DNA from 2 places in the Leminorella richardii genome. Region 2 is predicted to be linked to the other one. Evidence: predicted binding sites of a transcription regulator. Region 2 holds the regulator's gene; the other holds the start of a gene.
What was found. Region 2 encodes PhoB, which activates phosphate uptake and scavenging genes when phosphate is short. Its sites were predicted from a motif close to CTGTCATAAAACTGNCNNAT; they were not measured.

Region 1 (8,726 bases), 1.1 Mb from region 2:
AAAAGAGCGAATCAGCTTATCGACCCTGACTCTCTCCTCGCCCATATTCTTCAGCTCCATCAGCAGGCGATCGATCGCCGCACTGGCGTGAACGGGCCACTCGCGAACGTCAACAGCCATGGCGTCTTCTCGCTCGCCGGACAGAATACGCCACGCGCGCGCCTCCAGCAGCTCAACCCCTTTGAACTGACGCTTAAGCCACCGCAACCACAAAAAGACAATGACAACAATAAGAGAAACCACAGCCATAACGGACAGGAAAAACGGCAGAGAAAACAGCGTGCTTAAAATAGGGTCCGCATAGGTGATATGCAGCGTAAATCCCGGATGGTTGTCTAACTCTATGTCAGTACTGCTTTCAGTATGAAAATGACGCCAGAAGTTAAGATGAGCGTCGATATGGTGAGAGTAAATCGCCTTTCCCTGCGCGTCAGTAATCGCTAGACGGCTCGCGCCGGTCGCCGACATAACTGTCGGCAATCCGTAGCTGTAGACAGCCTCGGACTGGCTGGTCAGCGCCCGATCTGCAGTCTCTATTAGCGGCTGCCAGTGGCTGTCCATCTTGTTTCCACCGACCAGATAAACGCTCAGAACACTCGTCAGCAGCGCCAGTAATACGGTTAGAAACACCAGTATGGACATAAAAACGGACAGTCTGGCGGTAAATCTCATTCCCATAGCAATTTATCTACTGCATAAAAATAAACGTCAGTGTCGCGTCTTCGCGTCCACCCATAAGCCATAACACAGACAATAAAAAGAAAACCGGACAGGAAATGAGCCTTCGCTTCCCTGCGCCTCATATATCTTAACAGTTAATTCTATTTTTGTTGGCACAACACCCTATAGATACATTTTGAGGACATATTTTCCGACGCACTTCACCCTTTTGAGTAAAAAAGGCCATATCTGCACGGGTAAAAACGCATCAGAAAGGAAAAGGTGAGGTATATCGCTCTCATGACTTCACGACGCGTATTCACAACGCATATTCGCAACGCATATTCGCAACGCATATTCGCAACAACAGAAAGTGAAGTTTGAGCTAGAGCTCATTTCCTGAGCTTTATAAGCTCGCCAAGGAGCAAATCAAAGTATGCTTGACGCGTCAACAAACCGACACTTCCGCATAACGCATTGCGTCCACAGAGACAAAAGCGAATAATGCAACCGTACCGATACGGTTTTTATACATTTTGTACCCATCGGATTTGACACGTTCCGGCAACGGCGCGCAAAAAGCGATGGGCCGCTATTATTCTACCCATAAACGCGATCAGGTAAGACTTATGGCTAAAGCACTCATTCTCGAACAGCACGACGGGCAGACTCAGGGAACAGTAAAAGAGGTTTCCCTTGAGCAGCTTCCAGCAGGAGACGTCACCGTCGATATCAACTGGTCCAGCATTAACTACAAAGACGCACTGGCTATTACCGGTAAAGGCAAAATCATCCGCGATTTCCCCATGATTCCGGGCATCGACTTTTCCGGTACAGTGCACACAAGCGACGATCCCCGCTTTCAACCAGGTCAAAGCGTCCTATTGACGGGCTTTGGCGTGGGAGAAACGCACTGGGGCGGCCTGTCTCAGCAGGCTCGCGTCAACGGTGACTGGCTTATCCCTATTCCGAAAGGATTGGATCAGCGTAAATCAATGATTATCGGTACTGCGGGGCTCACCGCCATGCTGTGCGTTATGGCGCTGGAAGACGGTGGCGTAACGCCGCAGAGCGGTGAAGTGCTGGTTACCGGTGCCAGCGGCGGCGTCGGCAGCATTGCCGTGGCGCTACTGCACCAGTTGGGCTATCAGGTTTCCGCCGTCAGCGGTCGTGTGCACAACGCCGAGTACCTGCTTTCTCTCGGCGCTGGTCTGGTTCTTGAACGTAACAGCTTTGAAGAGCCCGCCAAGCCGTTGGAAAAACAGCGCTGGGCTGGCGCAGTAGACGTCGTCGGCGGCAGCATTTTGGCCAAAGTGATCGCCCAAATGAACTATAACGGCACCGTAGCCGCCTGTGGCCTTGCCGGTGGCTTCCAACTGCCCGCCACCGTGATGCCGTTTATCCTGAGAAACGTTCGCCTACAGGGTGTAGACTCCGTCATGACGCCGCAGGATCGCCGCCTGAAGGCATGGCAACGCCTGAGTGAACTTCTGCCGGAAAGCTTCTATCAGCGCGCCACCAGCGAAATAGGTCTGGATGAAGTTGTCAAAGCGGCTAACAGCCTCATGGATGGGAAAATTACCGGACGGGTCTTGGTTAACGTCCGCTAATTCACATCACCGCCTCTTTCAGCCTGTACAAACATCGGCTGAAAGAGGGTATTTCGCCTTTTCGCACCGAAAGTGCGCACAGTCACAAAAGCGGAAACACGCCTTCTCCAATGCGAACTTCCTCTAAAAGCAACGCTCTAAGTGGCAATTGAGTAAAATTCTACAATAATTAACGGCAAAGGACGCTATCACTGAAACGTGGCAATCTGGCTAACCTATAGATAATACAACACTTTTTATCTTCCGTTGGCACAACTACCCCGTATGAACCTGAGGCCTTACCGTAAATCTTCGCTGATAAGACCAGTAAAAGGCTGCTAATTTCGGCGATATCGTTATAATGGCGCACTTTAATTTTGTCGCTACCGTCAATTTCCTACATAAGAAAGGTGACAATTGATACGCATCAGGTTATTTTTAGCGATTAGTTTCTTATTGCCGGAGATATCAGCACAATGACGAAAAAAGCGCACATTTTGCTGTTAAACGGCCCCAACCTTAATCTGCTGGGGACGCGCGAGCCCGAAAAATATGGGCATACGACGCTGACTGATATTGTCAATCGCCTAGCGGGTGAAGCTGAACGCTTGGGCGTCGATTTTTCTCACTTTCAATCCAACGCCGAACACGCTCTGATTGACGCCGTGCATCAGGCACGCGGCGCGGTGGATTTTATTCTTATCAATCCGGCCGCGTTTACTCATACCAGCGTAGCCCTGCGCGATGCGCTGCTGGCCGTCAGTATCCCGTTTATCGAAATTCACCTGTCTAACGTTCACGCTCGAGAGCCTTTCCGACACCACTCTTATCTTTCCGATATTGCGGTGGGCGTCATTTGTGGTCTCGGCGCTGACGGCTACGACTTTGCCCTGCAGGCGGCTGTTCGTCGCTTGCAATAACGTTTTCCCATTTACACACGAGAGAATACGGAATCATACCTATGGATATTCGTAAGATTAAAAAGCTGATCGAACTGGTTGAAGAATCTGGCATTAATGAGCTGGAAATCTCTGAAGGCGAAGAGTCTGTTCGCATCAGCCGCGGCCCCGTTGCGGGCAGCTACGCCGCCCCTATTCAACAGTACGCGATTCCTCAGCCTGCACCCGTCGCTCAAGCAGCGGCACCTGCCGCCGCTGCGCCTGCTGAAGCCGCGCCTGCCGCAATCAGCGGTCACGTTGTTCGCTCACCAATGGTTGGCACCTTCTACCGTACCCCGAGCCCAGACGCTAAGGCCTTCATCGAAGTCGGCCAGACTGTGGCCGTTGGCGATACGCTGTGCATCGTTGAAGCCATGAAGATGATGAACCAAATCGAGGCCGACAAAGCGGGCGTCGTTAAGGCCATCCTGCTGGAAAGCGGGCAACCGGTGGAGTTTGACGAGCCGCTCGTCATCATTGAGTAACGAGGCGAGCTTATGTCTAAAAAAATGGGCAAGATTGAGAAAGTTGTCATCGCAAACCGCGGCGAGATCGCGCTGCGTATTCTGCGCGCCTGTAAAGAGCTGGGTATTAAAACCGTTGCGGTTCACTCCAGCGCTGACCGCGATTTAAAGCACGTGCTGCTGGCAGACGAAACCGTCTGCATCGGCCCGGCTCAGTCAACCAAGAGCTACCTGAACATTCCGGCGCTGATTGCAGCGGCAGAAATTACCGGTGCCGACGCGATCCACCCCGGCTACGGCTTTTTGTCAGAAAACGCTGACTTTGCCGAGCAGGTTGAGCGTTCCGGCTTTATCTTTATCGGACCTAAAGCCGATACTATTCGCATCATGGGCGATAAAGTTTCAGCCATCAATGCGATGAAAAAGGCTGGTGTTCCCTGCGTTCCCGGTTCCGGCGGCCCCCTTGACGGCGACATGGTAAGAAACCGCGAGCTGGCCAACCAGATTGGCTATCCGGTCATTATCAAAGCCTCTGGCGGCGGCGGCGGTCGCGGCATGCGCGTCGTGCGCGGTGAAAAAGAGCTGGAAGAGTCCATCATCATGACCCGTGCGGAAGCGAAAGCCGCTTTCAACAACGACATGGTGTACATGGAGAAATTCCTTGAGAACCCACGCCATATCGAAATTCAGGTTATGGCTGATGGTCAGGGCCACGCGGTCTATCTGGCCGAGCGCGACTGTTCGATGCAGCGCCGCCACCAGAAAGTGGTGGAAGAAGCGCCAGCACCCGGCATTACCGAAGAGGTTCGCCGCAACATCGGCGAGCGCTGTACTAAAGCCTGTATTGAAATCGGCTATCGCGGCGCGGGTACGTTTGAGTTCCTATATGAAAACGGCGAGTTCTACTTCATTGAGATGAACACCCGTATTCAGGTTGAGCACCCGGTTACCGAAATGATCACCGGCGTAGACCTGATCAAAGAGCAGCTGCGCGTCGCCGACGGTCAGAAGCTGTCTCTGAAGCAGCAGGACATTCACGTTAAAGGCCACGCTATCGAGTGCCGTATCAACGCAGAAGATCCGAACAACTTCCTGCCGTCGCCGGGTAAAATTACCCGCTTCCACGCGCCGGGCGGTTTCGGTATTCGCTGGGAGTCTCACATTTACGCTGGCTACACCGTGCCGCCGTACTATGACTCAATGATCGGCAAGCTTATCGCCTACGGGGAAACCCGCGAAGTGGCTATTTCACGCATGAAAAACGCCCTGGCTGAGCTGATTATCGACGGCATCAAAACCAACGTCAGCCTGCAAATGCGCATTATGGAAGACAAAGGCTTTGAAAAAGGCGGCACCAACATCCACTATCTGGAAAAAATGTTGGGCATGCACGAGAAGTAAGTCGCTGTAAACCGACTGTCATCACAAAACGCCGGAAGATTAATTTCCGGCGTTTTTTATTTTCTCAGGCTACGTTTTATCCGGCGGAGCGTACATGGCAATAACCTCGGCCTCGGTCATCATCTGCATCTCACCGACAAAGCTGTAATAGTCTGGCTTGCGGTCAATAAAGACCTGAATATCGAAAACGAGACTTTCCGCATCGTCAAACAGCCCTATCGGTACGGCATACTGCTGACCATCCACTATTCTATAGAACAGGCTAGTGCCGCACATCTTGCAAAACCCGCGTTCGGCCCATTCCGATGAACGAAACACGCCGATGTGCTCTTCACCGCTAAACGTGACTTCTGTACCACAATCCACCGCTAAAAAGGGCCCACCGCCCCACTTTCGGCACATCCCGCAGTGGCAGGCACCAACGTGACGGCTCATTTTGCCCGCAGTAATGCCGACGCTACCGCACAGGCAGCGGCCGTGCGCAATTTGAGTCTCTGACATGGTGCTCTCCTCTCTTGAAACACTGAGATATCAGCGGCGAGAAGCGCTGCCTCTAAGCCGCCGTTTTAAACACGATTTAACCCGTGGAAAAGCGGATGATAGAACGTACAATGAAAACTTGGACGCCATTCTCAGGAGAACACTATGCCCTATTTACAGCTAGACGTTAACGGCAGTTACGATGCCGAACAGAAAAAAGCGTTAGCGAAAAGGCTCTGCCAGACCTATACCGAAATGATGACGGTGGACATTCGCCGCATTAGCATCGCCATTCGGGAAACCGGCGACGGCGGCGTTTGGCGCACCGTCAATGAACAGGGCGATCTTGAGCGCGTTTCTGTTCTGATGTGCGACATCCGTGAAGGCCGCCCGGCAGAACAAAGGATGGCGCTGGCAAAGCGGCTTATCGACGACTGTGTGGAGATTCTGGGGCTAAGAGAAGACCGCCTCAACGTCGAATTCACCCAGCACAGCGGTGACGAAATGTATCACCCTACCCTCGGCGGCTTTAGCCCTGACTGGTCACCCAACGAAAAATAGCGCCGCAGGCTGGCACAAAGAGGGCGACTCGTTCGTCCTCAAGCAGATTTCGCTTCTGACGCCCGCGTTAAAATAGTGCTGTGCAAACGCTTCCGTTTCCGTACAATTCTATCCCTTGATTATTACGCTTCCCGAGCTGAACGCTCGGGAAATGAATCGCACCGACAGACAATGACGGAGTCGCAACTATGGATCCTCGCTTTACTCAGGCCCATAAGGAAGCGCGCTGGGCGGTATGGCTGACGCTAGCCTATCTGCTTGCCTGGTCGCTGGCCGCCTACCTGCCGGATTCACAGCAGGGAATCACCGGCTTGCCTCACTGGTTTGAAATGGCCTGCCTGCTGGTTCCCCTGATCTTTATTTTGCTGTGCTGGCTTACGGTTCGCTTCATTTTCCGCGATATCCCGCTGGAGGATAACGACGATGCAGCTTGACGTTATTCTGCCGCTTCTCGCCTATCTTTTTCTGGTGTTTGGCCTGTCTATCTATGCCTATCTCAAACGCCAGAAAGGCAATTTTCTTAACGATTACTTCATCGGCGACCGCTCGATGGGCGGATTTATTCTGGCCATGACGCTGACCGCAACTTACATCAGCGCCAGCTCGTTTATCGGCGGGCCGGGCGCGGCCTATAAGTACGGGCTGGGCTGGGTGCTGCTGGCGATGATCCAGCTACCTGCGGTCTGGCTTTCTTTGGGCGTGCTGGGTAAGAAGTTCGCTATTCTGGCGCGGCGCTACAACGCGGTCACCCTTAACGACGTGCTCTACGCCCGCTATAAGAGCAAAGCGCTGGTCTGGTTCGCCAGTATCAGCCTGCTGTTGGCCTTTATTGGCGCCATGACCGTACAGTTTATCGGCGGCGCGCGGCTGCTGGAAACCGCCGCCGGAGTGCCCTACGACATCGGCCTGCTAATTTTCGGTGCCACTATTGCCGCGTATACCGCTTTCGGCGGTTTTCGCGCCAGCGTGCTAAATGACGCACTACAGGGCGTCGTTATGCTGGTGGGTGCAATTCTACTGTTGGTCGCCGTTATCTATGCAGCGGGCGGCCTAGGCTCTGCTGTCGACAAACTGGAAGCTATCGATCCAAAGCTGCTTTCCGCGACGGGTGCTGACGACTTTCTTTCCCTGCCGTTTATGGCTTCGTTCTGGATCCTCGTCTGCTTTGGCGTTATCGGCCTACCGCACACCGCAGTGCGCTGTATCGCCTACAAGGACAGCAAAGCGGTGCACCGCGGCATTATCATCGGCACGGTTATCGTCGCCATTTTGATGTTTACTATGCACTTGGCAGGCGCTCTGGGCCGCGCCGTGATGCCGGGCATGACCATTCCCGATCAGGTGATCCCGGCGCTGATGATTAAAGTGCTGCCTCCCGTCGCCGCAGGGATTTTCCTTGCCGCGCCGCTGGCCGCCATTATGTCGACGATTAACGCACAGCTGCTGCAGGCTTCTGCCACGCTGGTAAAAGACCTCTACCTCAGCCTAAAGCCGGAACAGATGAAAAACGATCGCCGGCTAGCCAGAATCTCAAGCTGGGTCACGTTTATTCTGGGACTGCTGCTTATTCTCGCCGCCTGGCGACCGCCGGAAATGATCATCTGGTGGAACCTGCTGGCGTTTGGCGGGCTGGAAGCCGTGTTCCTGTGGCCGCTGGTGCTTGGGCTTTACTGGGAGCGGGCGAACGCCTACGGCGCACTGTGTTCCATGGTGTGTGGCGCAGTCTGCTACGCGGTAATGGCGACGCTAGGTCTGTCCTTCTACGGACTGCATCCCATTGTGCCCTCGCTGGCACTGGGAATTATCACTTTCCTGATCGGCAACGTAGTGGGAGAGCGCAGCGCGCATCCTTCCGCCGTCAGTTTAAAATAAGAGAAACGCTATGCCCTGGATACAGTTAAAGTTAAACACCTCTGGCGACAAGGCCGAAGACATCGGCGATGCGCTGGTGGAAAGCGGTTCCGTCTCCGTCACCTTTCAGGATACTCACGACGTGCCGGTTTTTGAACCGCTGCCGGGGGAAACCCGCCTGTGGGGCGATACTGACGTCATCGGCCTGTATGATGCCGAAACCGACATGAAAAGCGTCGTCGCTATGCTGGAACAGCATCCTCTGTTCGGCACAGGATTTGCTCATAAGATTGAACAGCTGGAAGACAAAGACTGGGAGCGGGAGTGGATGGACAACTTCCACCCTATGCGCTTCGGCGAACGCCTGTGGATCTGCCCCAGCTGGCGCGAAGTGCCCGATAAAAACGCCGTTAACGTCATGCTTGACCCCGGTCTGGCTTTCGGCACCGGAACCCACCCAACGACTGCCCTGTGCCTGCAATGGCTTGACGGACTGGATCTGGCGGGTAAAACCGTGATCGACTTCGGCTGCGGTTCCGGCATTCTGGCCATCGCTGCCCTTAAGCTGGGTGCAGCCAAAGCCATAGGTATCGATATCGATCCGCAGGCGATACTCGCCAGCCGTGATAATGCGGAACGCAACGGCGTTGCAGAGCGCCTAGAGCTCTATCTGCCAAAAGATCAGCCCAGCGACCTGCGCGCAGACGTCGTCGTGGCTAACATTCTCGCCGGGCCGTTAAGAGAGCTGGCGCCGCTGATTAGCCAACTGCCAAATGCCGAAG
Region 2 (8,726 bases):
GGCCAGCGACTCGGCCGTGTAGTTTGTCATCAAATCGTTTTGCGTTGGGCTAACGGTAAGCCGAGGCGTTTTGTGGTAAAGAGCTAGACAAATAGCGTCCAGCAGGGTGGTTTTACCTGCGCCGGTTGGGCCCGTAATGGCAAACAGCGCGTTGTCGCAAAAGGGCGGGCGGGTAAAGTCGATTTTCCACTCGCCCTTGAGGGAATTAATATTTTTGAGGCGCAGGCTGAGAATTTTCACTTGATCTCCTCCTTGGCGCGCTGTTCGCGTTCGAGCCTGACGTCTTCTAGAATACCGTTAAACATCTCCCTCAACCGAGGATAGCGCAGCGCAGCGTTTTCATCGGGAGACTGTGCCTGTTCCTGCGCCAGCCTGCGCTCGAAAACGTCACTTGCCGTCAGCTCAGACAGCGTTTCTTTTTCCTGCCGCACCAAATGGCGGTGAGCCATCGACTTACTGCGCCGCAGCAGTAGTACATCGACTGGCAGAGTGTCAGCCATTAGCTGAATGCGCTTTTGCAGATCGCTTAGGTAAAGGGCGGTATCGACCTCAATGTCCAGCCAGGTAGGCAGCTCTTCACGATGAGAGTCGAATGATGATAGCTGATTGAGTACGGTATCGATATCACCACTGATTAAGCGCATCGGCTGAAATTCCGGAACGGGCAGCAGCTCGATGCTGGTCGACTCGTTGGGCGTAAACTCCACCAAAACGACGCTTTTTTCCTGACCAGCTTCGTCGAAGCTAAGGGGGATCGGAGATCCCGAATAGCGAATATACTCGCTGTTCGCCACCTTTTGCGGTCGGTGAATGTGGCCCAGAGCAATATAGTCAGCAGGGGGGAAATCCTGTGCGGGAAAGGCATCAAGGGTACCGATATAGATCTCCCTGACGGAATCCGACGTTGATGCGCCAACCGTCGTTAAGTGGCCAGTGAGAATAATGGGTAAAGGGCGGCCGATTGCCTCTCTTTTTTCTAGCGCTAGCTCGTAGAGGTGCTGATAGTAGGCTGCAATTGCTGCACGCATTCCCTGCTGTTTTTCTTCCGCAGACTGCCCGGCTTGACTAGTGACAATGTCACGCTGACGAATAAACGGAACGGCACACAGTAGAGCGGAAGGTTCATCGGCACTGTTAGTGAGAACTAAAAGTGACTGAGATGGATCTTCCGCTACGCCAGCAATAACGTCAACGTTGAGGCAGGCCAGCAGCGATCGGGATTCGTTAAGCACGGCGACGGCGTCGTGATTCCCACCCAGCACCACCAGACGACAGCCTGTAGGCTGAAGTTTGACGATAAACTGATTATAAAGTTCACGGGCGTAGCTGGGGGGCGATGCGGTATCGAACACGTCTCCGGCAACGATAATGGCGTCGACAGAGTGGATAAGAACGCGTTCAATCAGCCAGTCTAAGAAGGCTTCATGTTCTGCGGCTCGGCTTTTCGTAAAGAAGTACTGCCCTAAATGCCAGTCAGACGTGTGAATAATGCGCATGAATCCTCTCAGTATCAGTCACGTTGCTGCGCCATTATACGCAGCCAAGGGTTAAATGGCGGTCTTTTTCACTTATTTCAGGTGAATTCTGACGCTGGCGGTTGTTAACGTCATAAAACTGTCATATATCTGTATCATACTGATGTGCAATGATGAACCTGAGCGCCGCACGGTGCTTATGACAGCGAACAGCGAAAGAGCACAACGCCCTATGATGAAACGCATACTGGTTGTAGAGGACGAAGCGCCAATCAGGGAAATGATTTCTCTCGTGCTGGAACAGCACGATTACCAGACGGTTGAAGCCGCTGATTTAGCCAGTGCACAGGCTCAGCTAAAAGAGCCGTTTCCCGATCTGGTGCTTCTTGACTGGATGCTGCCCGGAGGCTCGGGAATACAGCTGATTAAGGCAATGAAGCGAGAAGCACTAACGCGCAGTATCCCCATCATTATGTTAACCGCCCGAGTGGAAGAGGACGACCGCGTTCAGGGGCTGGAGTCCGGCGCTGACGACTATGTCACTAAGCCGTTTTCACCTAAAGAGTTGATTGCCCGCATCAAGGCCGTCATGAGAAGAACGTCCCCGGTGACAGAGCATGAACCGCTGGCGTTTAACGGACTGGTACTCGATCCGTCCTCCCATCGAGTTATGGTAGATGAAGTTCCGCTCGATATGGGACCCACCGAATATAAACTGCTCCACTTTTTTATGAGCCACCCTGAGCGAGTTTATAGTCGCGAACAGCTGCTAAATCACGTGTGGGGCACTAATGTTTACGTCGAGGACAGAACCGTGGACGTGTTTATCCGGCGGCTGCGTAAAACGCTGGAAAGCGGCGGCTACGACAAAATGCTGCAAACCGTTCGCGGCTCTGGCTATCGTTTTTCAACGCGCTTTTAATTAGGACACCGCCTGTGCTAGAACGCCTGTCGTGGAAAAAAATCATCGTAGAGCTGTTTCTTTTCTGCCTTCCTGCGCTGTTACTCAGCATTTTTTTTGGTCACTTGACGCTGCTGTTGCTGATTTCCGTCAGCCTTGCTCTTTGCTGGCATTTTTATAATTTGCTGAAGCTTTCCCACTGGCTGTGGTTGGATCGCAGCATTATGCCGCCGTCCGGCAGAGGCAGCTGGGAACCGCTGTTTTACGGGCTTTATCAAATGCAGCATCGAAATCGACAGCGTCGACGAGAGCTGACGTCGCTCATTAAGCGCTTTCGCAGCGGTGCGGAGTCTCTGCCGGATGCGGTTATCCTCAGCACCGAGAGCGGGCATATTTTTTGGTGTAACCGTCTGGCGCAAAGCATACTGGGCTTTCGCTGGCCGGAGGATAACGGTCAGCATATTCTCAATTTAATTCGCTATCCGCAGTTTACTGACTTTGTTAATCAACGGCAGTTTGACCAGCCGTTAACGCTTCAATTTAACAACGGTAGCTACATTGAATTTCGCATTGTGCCTTATGACGAAGGGCAGATGTTGATTTCCGCCCGTGACGTTTCACAGGTGAGGCAGTTGGAAGAAGTTAGACGGAAGTTCTTTACTAACGCCAGCCATGAGCTGAAAACGCCGCTGACTGTCCTTCGAGGATATTTAGAAATGCTGGACGATGAGGACACGCGTCCTGAAATTCGCCAGCGCGCGGTGGCCAGCATGAAAGGGCAGTCAGAGCGAATGGATCTTCTGGTTAATCAACTGCTGACCCTGTCTCGAATTGAAGCCGCGCCGCGCGGTGTCTCTAAGGAAAAGATCAACGTGCCGGCCATGCTGGAGACGCTGGCGCGCGAGGCCGAAGTGTTAAGCGCAGGTCGACAGTCGTTTCGCTTTAATATTGCTCCGGGGCTCTGTGTTTATGGCAATCAGGAACAGCTCTATAGCGCTATGTCTAACCTAGTGTATAACGCGGTAAACCACACGCCGGAAGGCACTGCGATTCAGGTTGACTGGCTGCTGACGCCAAAAGGCGCACGGTTTAGCGTGAAAGACAGCGGGCCAGGCATTGAACCACAGCATATCTCTCACTTAACAGAGCGGTTTTACCGCGTGGATGCTTCCCGTTCTCGGCAGACTGGCGGTAGCGGCCTAGGACTGGCTATTGTAAAACACGCACTTAACCACCACGACTCTCGACTGGAAATCGAAAGCCAGCTCGGTAAAGGCAGTGAGTTTAGCTTCGTGATACCTACTGCTGCGGTCGTGAGTGTGCAAGAGAAGGCGTAGAGATGTATAGAACGGCGTAGAAGTATAGGGATGAAGAAAGAAGAAAGAAGAAAGAACGGGCGCTGATGCGCCCGTTTCTGTATGCACTTATATAGCTTATGCACTCATTACTTTTTTGTCGCTGCCTTCAGTCGAGCGACAAAGTCAGCCAGTCTGCGCAGCATCTCATCCGGCTGAGAGTGGTACTCTTCAATGATTTTGACAATGGCCGAGCCGGATATTGCCCCCGCAGCGCCGCTGTCGAGTGCCGCTTTGACCTGAGCGGCTTCAGAGATACCAAAGCCTTGAATCGCCGGTGCGGCATGGTATTCGTTTAAAGCCTGAATCAGGTGTTCAAGGGGCTGATGGGCTTTGTTTTCTGCACCTGTTACCCCAGCACGGGAAAGCAGATAAGTGTAGCCTCGCCCGTGTGTAGCGATTTGACGCAGCAATTCATCGCTGGCGTTAGGAGGGCAGATAAAGATCGGCGCGATGCCGTGACACATTGCAGCGGTTCGAAACGGTTCAGACTCTTCGAACGGCACGTCGGCCACTAACACTGAGTCAACGCCAACCTCAGCACAGCGCGCGTAGAAGGCGTCAATGCCGCGGGTAAACACCAGATTGGCGTACATCAGCAGGCCAATAGGAATATCAGGATGGCGTGCACGGATCTGCGCCAGCAGGTCAAAGCAAAGTGACGGCGTCACTCCAGAGGCAAAGGCGCGCAGCGTCGCGCTCTGAATCGTCGGGCCGTCTGCCAGCGGGTCGGAGAACGGGATGCCAAGCTCTAGAGCGTCGGCACCTGCTTCGATCAGTGTGTCGATAATTTTTAGCGACAGCTCTGGGGAGGGATCGCCCAGCGTGACGAAGGGAACAAAAGCGCCTTCTCCTTTGCTTTTCAGCTGACTAAACAGTTGTTGATAGCGTTCCATCAGATTTCTCCCCGCGCTTTTAAAATGTCGTGAACGGTAAATATGTCTTTATCTCCCCGGCCGGACAGGTTGACCACCAGGATTTGCTCTTTTTCAGGCTCTGCTGCAATCATTTTTAGCGCGTAGGCCAGCGCGTGGGAGGATTCCAGCGCGGGAATAATGCCTTCATGACGTGAAAGCTGTTTGAACGCGTCGAGCGCTTCGTCATCGGTAATGGAAACGTACTCTGCGCGCCCAATGCTGTTCAGATAGGCGTGCTGAGGCCCAACGGACGGAAAGTCCAACCCGGCAGAGATAGAGTAAGACTCTTCGATTTGACCTTCTTCGGTCTGCATCATCGGTGACTTCATGCCGAAGTAGATGCCGACGCGGCCGTGTTTCAGCGGTGCGCCGTGCTGCCCAGATTCAATACCGAGTCCGGCAGGCTCTACGCCAATAAGCCTAACGCTCGGTTCGTCGATAAAGTCAGCGAACATGCCGATAGCGTTAGAGCCGCCGCCGATACAGGCCAGCACCGCATCGGGCAGGCAGTCTTCTTTTTCTTTCATCTGCGCTTTGGTTTCTTCGCCAATCATGCGCTGGAACTCGCGGACAATAGTTGGAAACGGATGCGGCCCCGCAGCGGTACCGAGCAGGTAGTGTGCTTTATCATAGTTGGCAGACCAGTCTCTCAGCGCCTCATTACAGGCGTCTTTCAGCGTGGAAGAACCGCTGTGCACAGGGATCACTTCCGCGCCCATCAAACGCATTCTGAAGACGTTAGGGGACTGACGCTGAACGTCTTTAGCACCCATATATACTCGGCACTTCAGGCCGAGTAGCGCGCTGGCAAGTGCGGCGGCAACGCCGTGCTGGCCGGCACCGGTTTCTGCGATAATCTCCGTTTTGCCCATTCTTTTAGCCAACAAAGCCTGTCCGAGCACTTGGTTTGTCTTGTGCGCGCCGCCGTGAAGCAGGTCTTCTCGTTTAAGATACAGCTTGGTTTTAGTGCCTGCGGTCAGGTTACGGCACAGGGTTAACGGCGTAGGGCGACCGGCATAGTTGGTTAACAGGTCGTGAAACTCTGCCTGAAACTCAGGATCGCTTTGTGCTTTAACAAAGGCGTCTTCAAGCTGCTGTAGCGCCGGCATAAGAATTTGCGGAACGTACATGCCGCCAAATTCGCCGAAATAAGGGTTAAGTAATGTCATGCTATATCCTTTTGTTGTCGACATCAGGGACGTCTCGAATCGTTATAATCTATTAGGTTATCAATAAAATACGTTTAGTAATGACGCAGGGCAGAAAACGCTGCGTGGATCCGATCGCCGCTCTTTTCCCCCGGAGCGCTTTCTACACCAGAATTAAAATCCAGCCCTCTACAGCCTAGTGCGGCCGCTTTAGCTGCGTTATCGGGGGTGAGCCCTCCGGCTAGCATGACGTTGTCTAGCGGTAGGTCGGCTAGCAGTGCCCAGTCGAACGTTTGCCCAGTGCCGCCCGCACCGTTATCCAGCAAGATACGGTCAACGTGGGGTGCGGCCAAAGAGGGAAGCGAGCCGCTGACGCTTTTGGCGCGCCAAATTTGGCAGCCTGAAGGCAGGCTTTGGCGCAACAGGGCGATATAATTATCGTCCTCTTGGCCGTGAAGCTGAACGGCGCTGAGCCCCAGGCGTTCAACGGCCAGCAGGACGCTCTCCTGTTTAGCGTTGCTGAATACGCCAACCCACTGTAGCGGCGCCGCCTGAACGATTTTATTAGCCTGCGCCAGATCGACGTAGCGGGGAGATTTACCTACAAAGATCAGCCCACCGTAAACGGCTCCGGCGCGATAAGCGGCTTCGGCATCTTCTGGGCGAGTTAAGCCGCAAACTTTATTGGCGCCGAGGATCACACGGCGAACGGCCAGATCCAAATCGGGTTCAGACATCAGCGCGCTGCCGATAAGGAAGCCGTTAGCGTACTGGCTTAGCTCTCGCACCTGCTGATAGGTGTGAATACCGGACTCGCTGATAACAATAGTGGACGACGGCAGCTTCGGCGCCATAGTACGCGTGCGATTAAGGTCGATAGAGAGATCGCGTAAGTCACGGTTGTTGATGCCGACGACGCGAGCCTCAAGGGCAACGGCGCGAACGCGCTCCTCTTCATTACTCACCTCCGTCAAAACGCCCATATTGAGCGAATGTGCGACAGCGGACAGCTGCTTGTACTGTTTATCATCGAGCACTGACAGCATTAGCAGAATGGCATCTGCGCGGTAAAAGCGCGCCAGATAAATCTGATATTCATCAATGATAAAGTCTTTACACAGCACGGGCTGATGTACCTGACGGCTGACTAAGGTGAGGTAGTCGAAGCTGCCCTGAAAGTACTTCTCGTCAGTCAATACTGAAATGGCGGATGCAAAGGGGCGGTAGCTTTCGGCAATGGCTCGAGGATCGAAGTGCTCACGGATAAGCCCTTTTGAGGGGGAAGCCTTTTTGCACTCCAGAATAAACACCGCCTTGTTGTCGGTTAGCGCCTGATAAAAGCTGCGGCTGCTGGGCTCTATTTTATGCCGGAAGCTTTCCAGCGGCTGCTTTTGGCGTCGTTCAGCAACCCACTGGTGTTTATCGTTTACGATGCGCGTTAATACGGTTTCCTGCATGATTTATCCTCTCGCTGCCAGCGCTTGAACGCGGTCATAGGCGACGCCGCTGTGAATGATGTCCATGGCCTTTTCGGCGTTTTCTTTTAAGCACTCTTGCCCAAACAGTCGCATCAGAACCGCAACGTTAGCGGCAACTGCGCTGGCGTGAGCCATTTTTCCTTTACCCTGCAGCAGGCGAGACAGAATGTCACGGTTTTCTTCTGGTGTACCGCCCTCCAGATCGGACAGAGCGTGCTGTTCTAGGCCAAAATCGCGATGGCTTAAACGGTACAGATTAATTTCACCATCGCGCAGTTCAGCGACTTCTGTCGGCGCGTGGATGGCTACTTCGTCCATGCCGCCGCCGTGTACAACGGCAGCCTGTTCGTAGCCCAGCACGCGAAGGGTTTCTGCAATGGGAAGCACTAGCTCAGGGCTATAGACGCCAATCAGCGCTTTTTTCGGACGAGCCGGATTGATGAGCGGGCCAAGCACGTTAAACAGTGTGCGGGTTTTTAGCTGCTGGCGAACGGGCATCGCATGGCGAAACCCTGAGTGATACTGAGGGGCAAACAGAAAGCAAACGCCGAGGTCATCCAGCGCCTTGCGAGAGGTTTCTGCCGGTAAGTCCAATTTGATACCCATGGCCGCCAGCAGATCAGAAGAGCCTGAACGGCTTGAGACGCTGCGGTTGCCGTGTTTAGCAATTTTTATTCCACAAGATGCAGCGACAAAGGCGCTAGCGGTAGAAATATTGATACTGTTAGTGCCGTCGCCTCCGGTACCGACAATGTCGGCAAAGTCATAGTCGGGGCGGGGAAAAGGCTGAGCGTCTGCGAGAAAGGCCGAGGCGGCGCCTGCGATTTCATCCGGCGTCTCCCCACGGACTTTCATACTGATCAGCGCAGCAGCCAGCTGTGAAGACTCTAACTCGCCTCTGGCGATAGCGCTGAACAAAGCCTGACTTTCTTGCTGAGTCAGCGCCTGTGCGCGATAAAGCTTATTAAGGATTGACTGCTTGGTATCTTGTGTTTCCATGTTCTTTCGCCGCTCTAGGTTATGTTTTCTACCGTACTGTGGGAAGCACCCACAAAAAAGCCCGCTGAGAGCGGGCTTTTTGGCTATTGCGTTATTTGATGACAAACAGGTGCAAATAGACCGCCCGCTAAGGGAGAGGTCGCCACCAACGAGTCAGTAAAGTGTGTGCTGTCATCATAAGTACCTTCAATGTTATTGCGAAATCTAGTATCGCGTCTCTTTGTACTAGTAAACTAGTTTAAAGTGATGTTGTCAATCTTTTTATCAGGAAAAGTTTGTTTTTATGGTGAATAGGCTCACGCCTTTGCCCAAGCGAGAGTTTGATCCAGCAGTTTTGCGCCTTGCGTCGTTAAAATGGACTCAGGATGAAACTGAAAGCCGCAGACTCTGTGTACATCGTGGCGAACGGCCATAACCGCCTGACGGTAGTGTGCGTTGACAATAAGCTCATCG

Region 1: the regulator PhoB is predicted to act here: its motif matches at 1,106-1,125, upstream of acuI (acrylyl-CoA reductase (NADPH)).

Annotation. Positions count from the first base shown of each region.
Region 1 is NZ_LS483470.1:3,137,633-3,146,358, forward strand. It holds gene csrD (RNase E specificity factor CsrD) at 1-672, opposite strand, end outside; gene acuI (acrylyl-CoA reductase (NADPH)) at 1,290-2,270, shown strand; gene aroQ (type II 3-dehydroquinate dehydratase) at 2,726-3,169, shown strand; gene accB (acetyl-CoA carboxylase biotin carboxyl carrier protein) at 3,211-3,672, shown strand; gene accC (acetyl-CoA carboxylase biotin carboxylase subunit) at 3,697-5,052, shown strand; gene DQM29_RS14375 (GFA family protein) at 5,122-5,553, opposite strand; gene DQM29_RS14380 (tautomerase family protein) at 5,698-6,093, shown strand; gene DQM29_RS14385 (YhdT family protein) at 6,282-6,527, shown strand; gene panF (sodium/pantothenate symporter) at 6,517-7,965, shown strand; gene prmA (50S ribosomal protein L11 methyltransferase) at 7,976-8,726, shown strand, end outside.
Region 2 is NZ_LS483470.1:2,043,625-2,052,350, reverse strand. It holds gene DQM29_RS09445 (AAA family ATPase) at 1-240, opposite strand, end outside; gene sbcD (exonuclease subunit SbcD) at 237-1,496, opposite strand; gene phoB (phosphate regulon transcriptional regulator PhoB) at 1,708-2,397, shown strand; gene phoR (phosphate regulon sensor histidine kinase PhoR) at 2,412-3,713, shown strand; gene trpA (tryptophan synthase subunit alpha) at 3,821-4,627, opposite strand; gene trpB (tryptophan synthase subunit beta) at 4,627-5,817, opposite strand; gene trpCF (bifunctional indole-3-glycerol-phosphate synthase TrpC/phosphoribosylanthranilate isomerase TrpF) at 5,892-7,253, opposite strand; gene trpD (anthranilate phosphoribosyltransferase) at 7,257-8,273, opposite strand; Trp leader region at 8,325-8,427, opposite strand; gene DQM29_RS09405 (glutamine amidotransferase-related protein) at 8,570-8,726, opposite strand, start outside.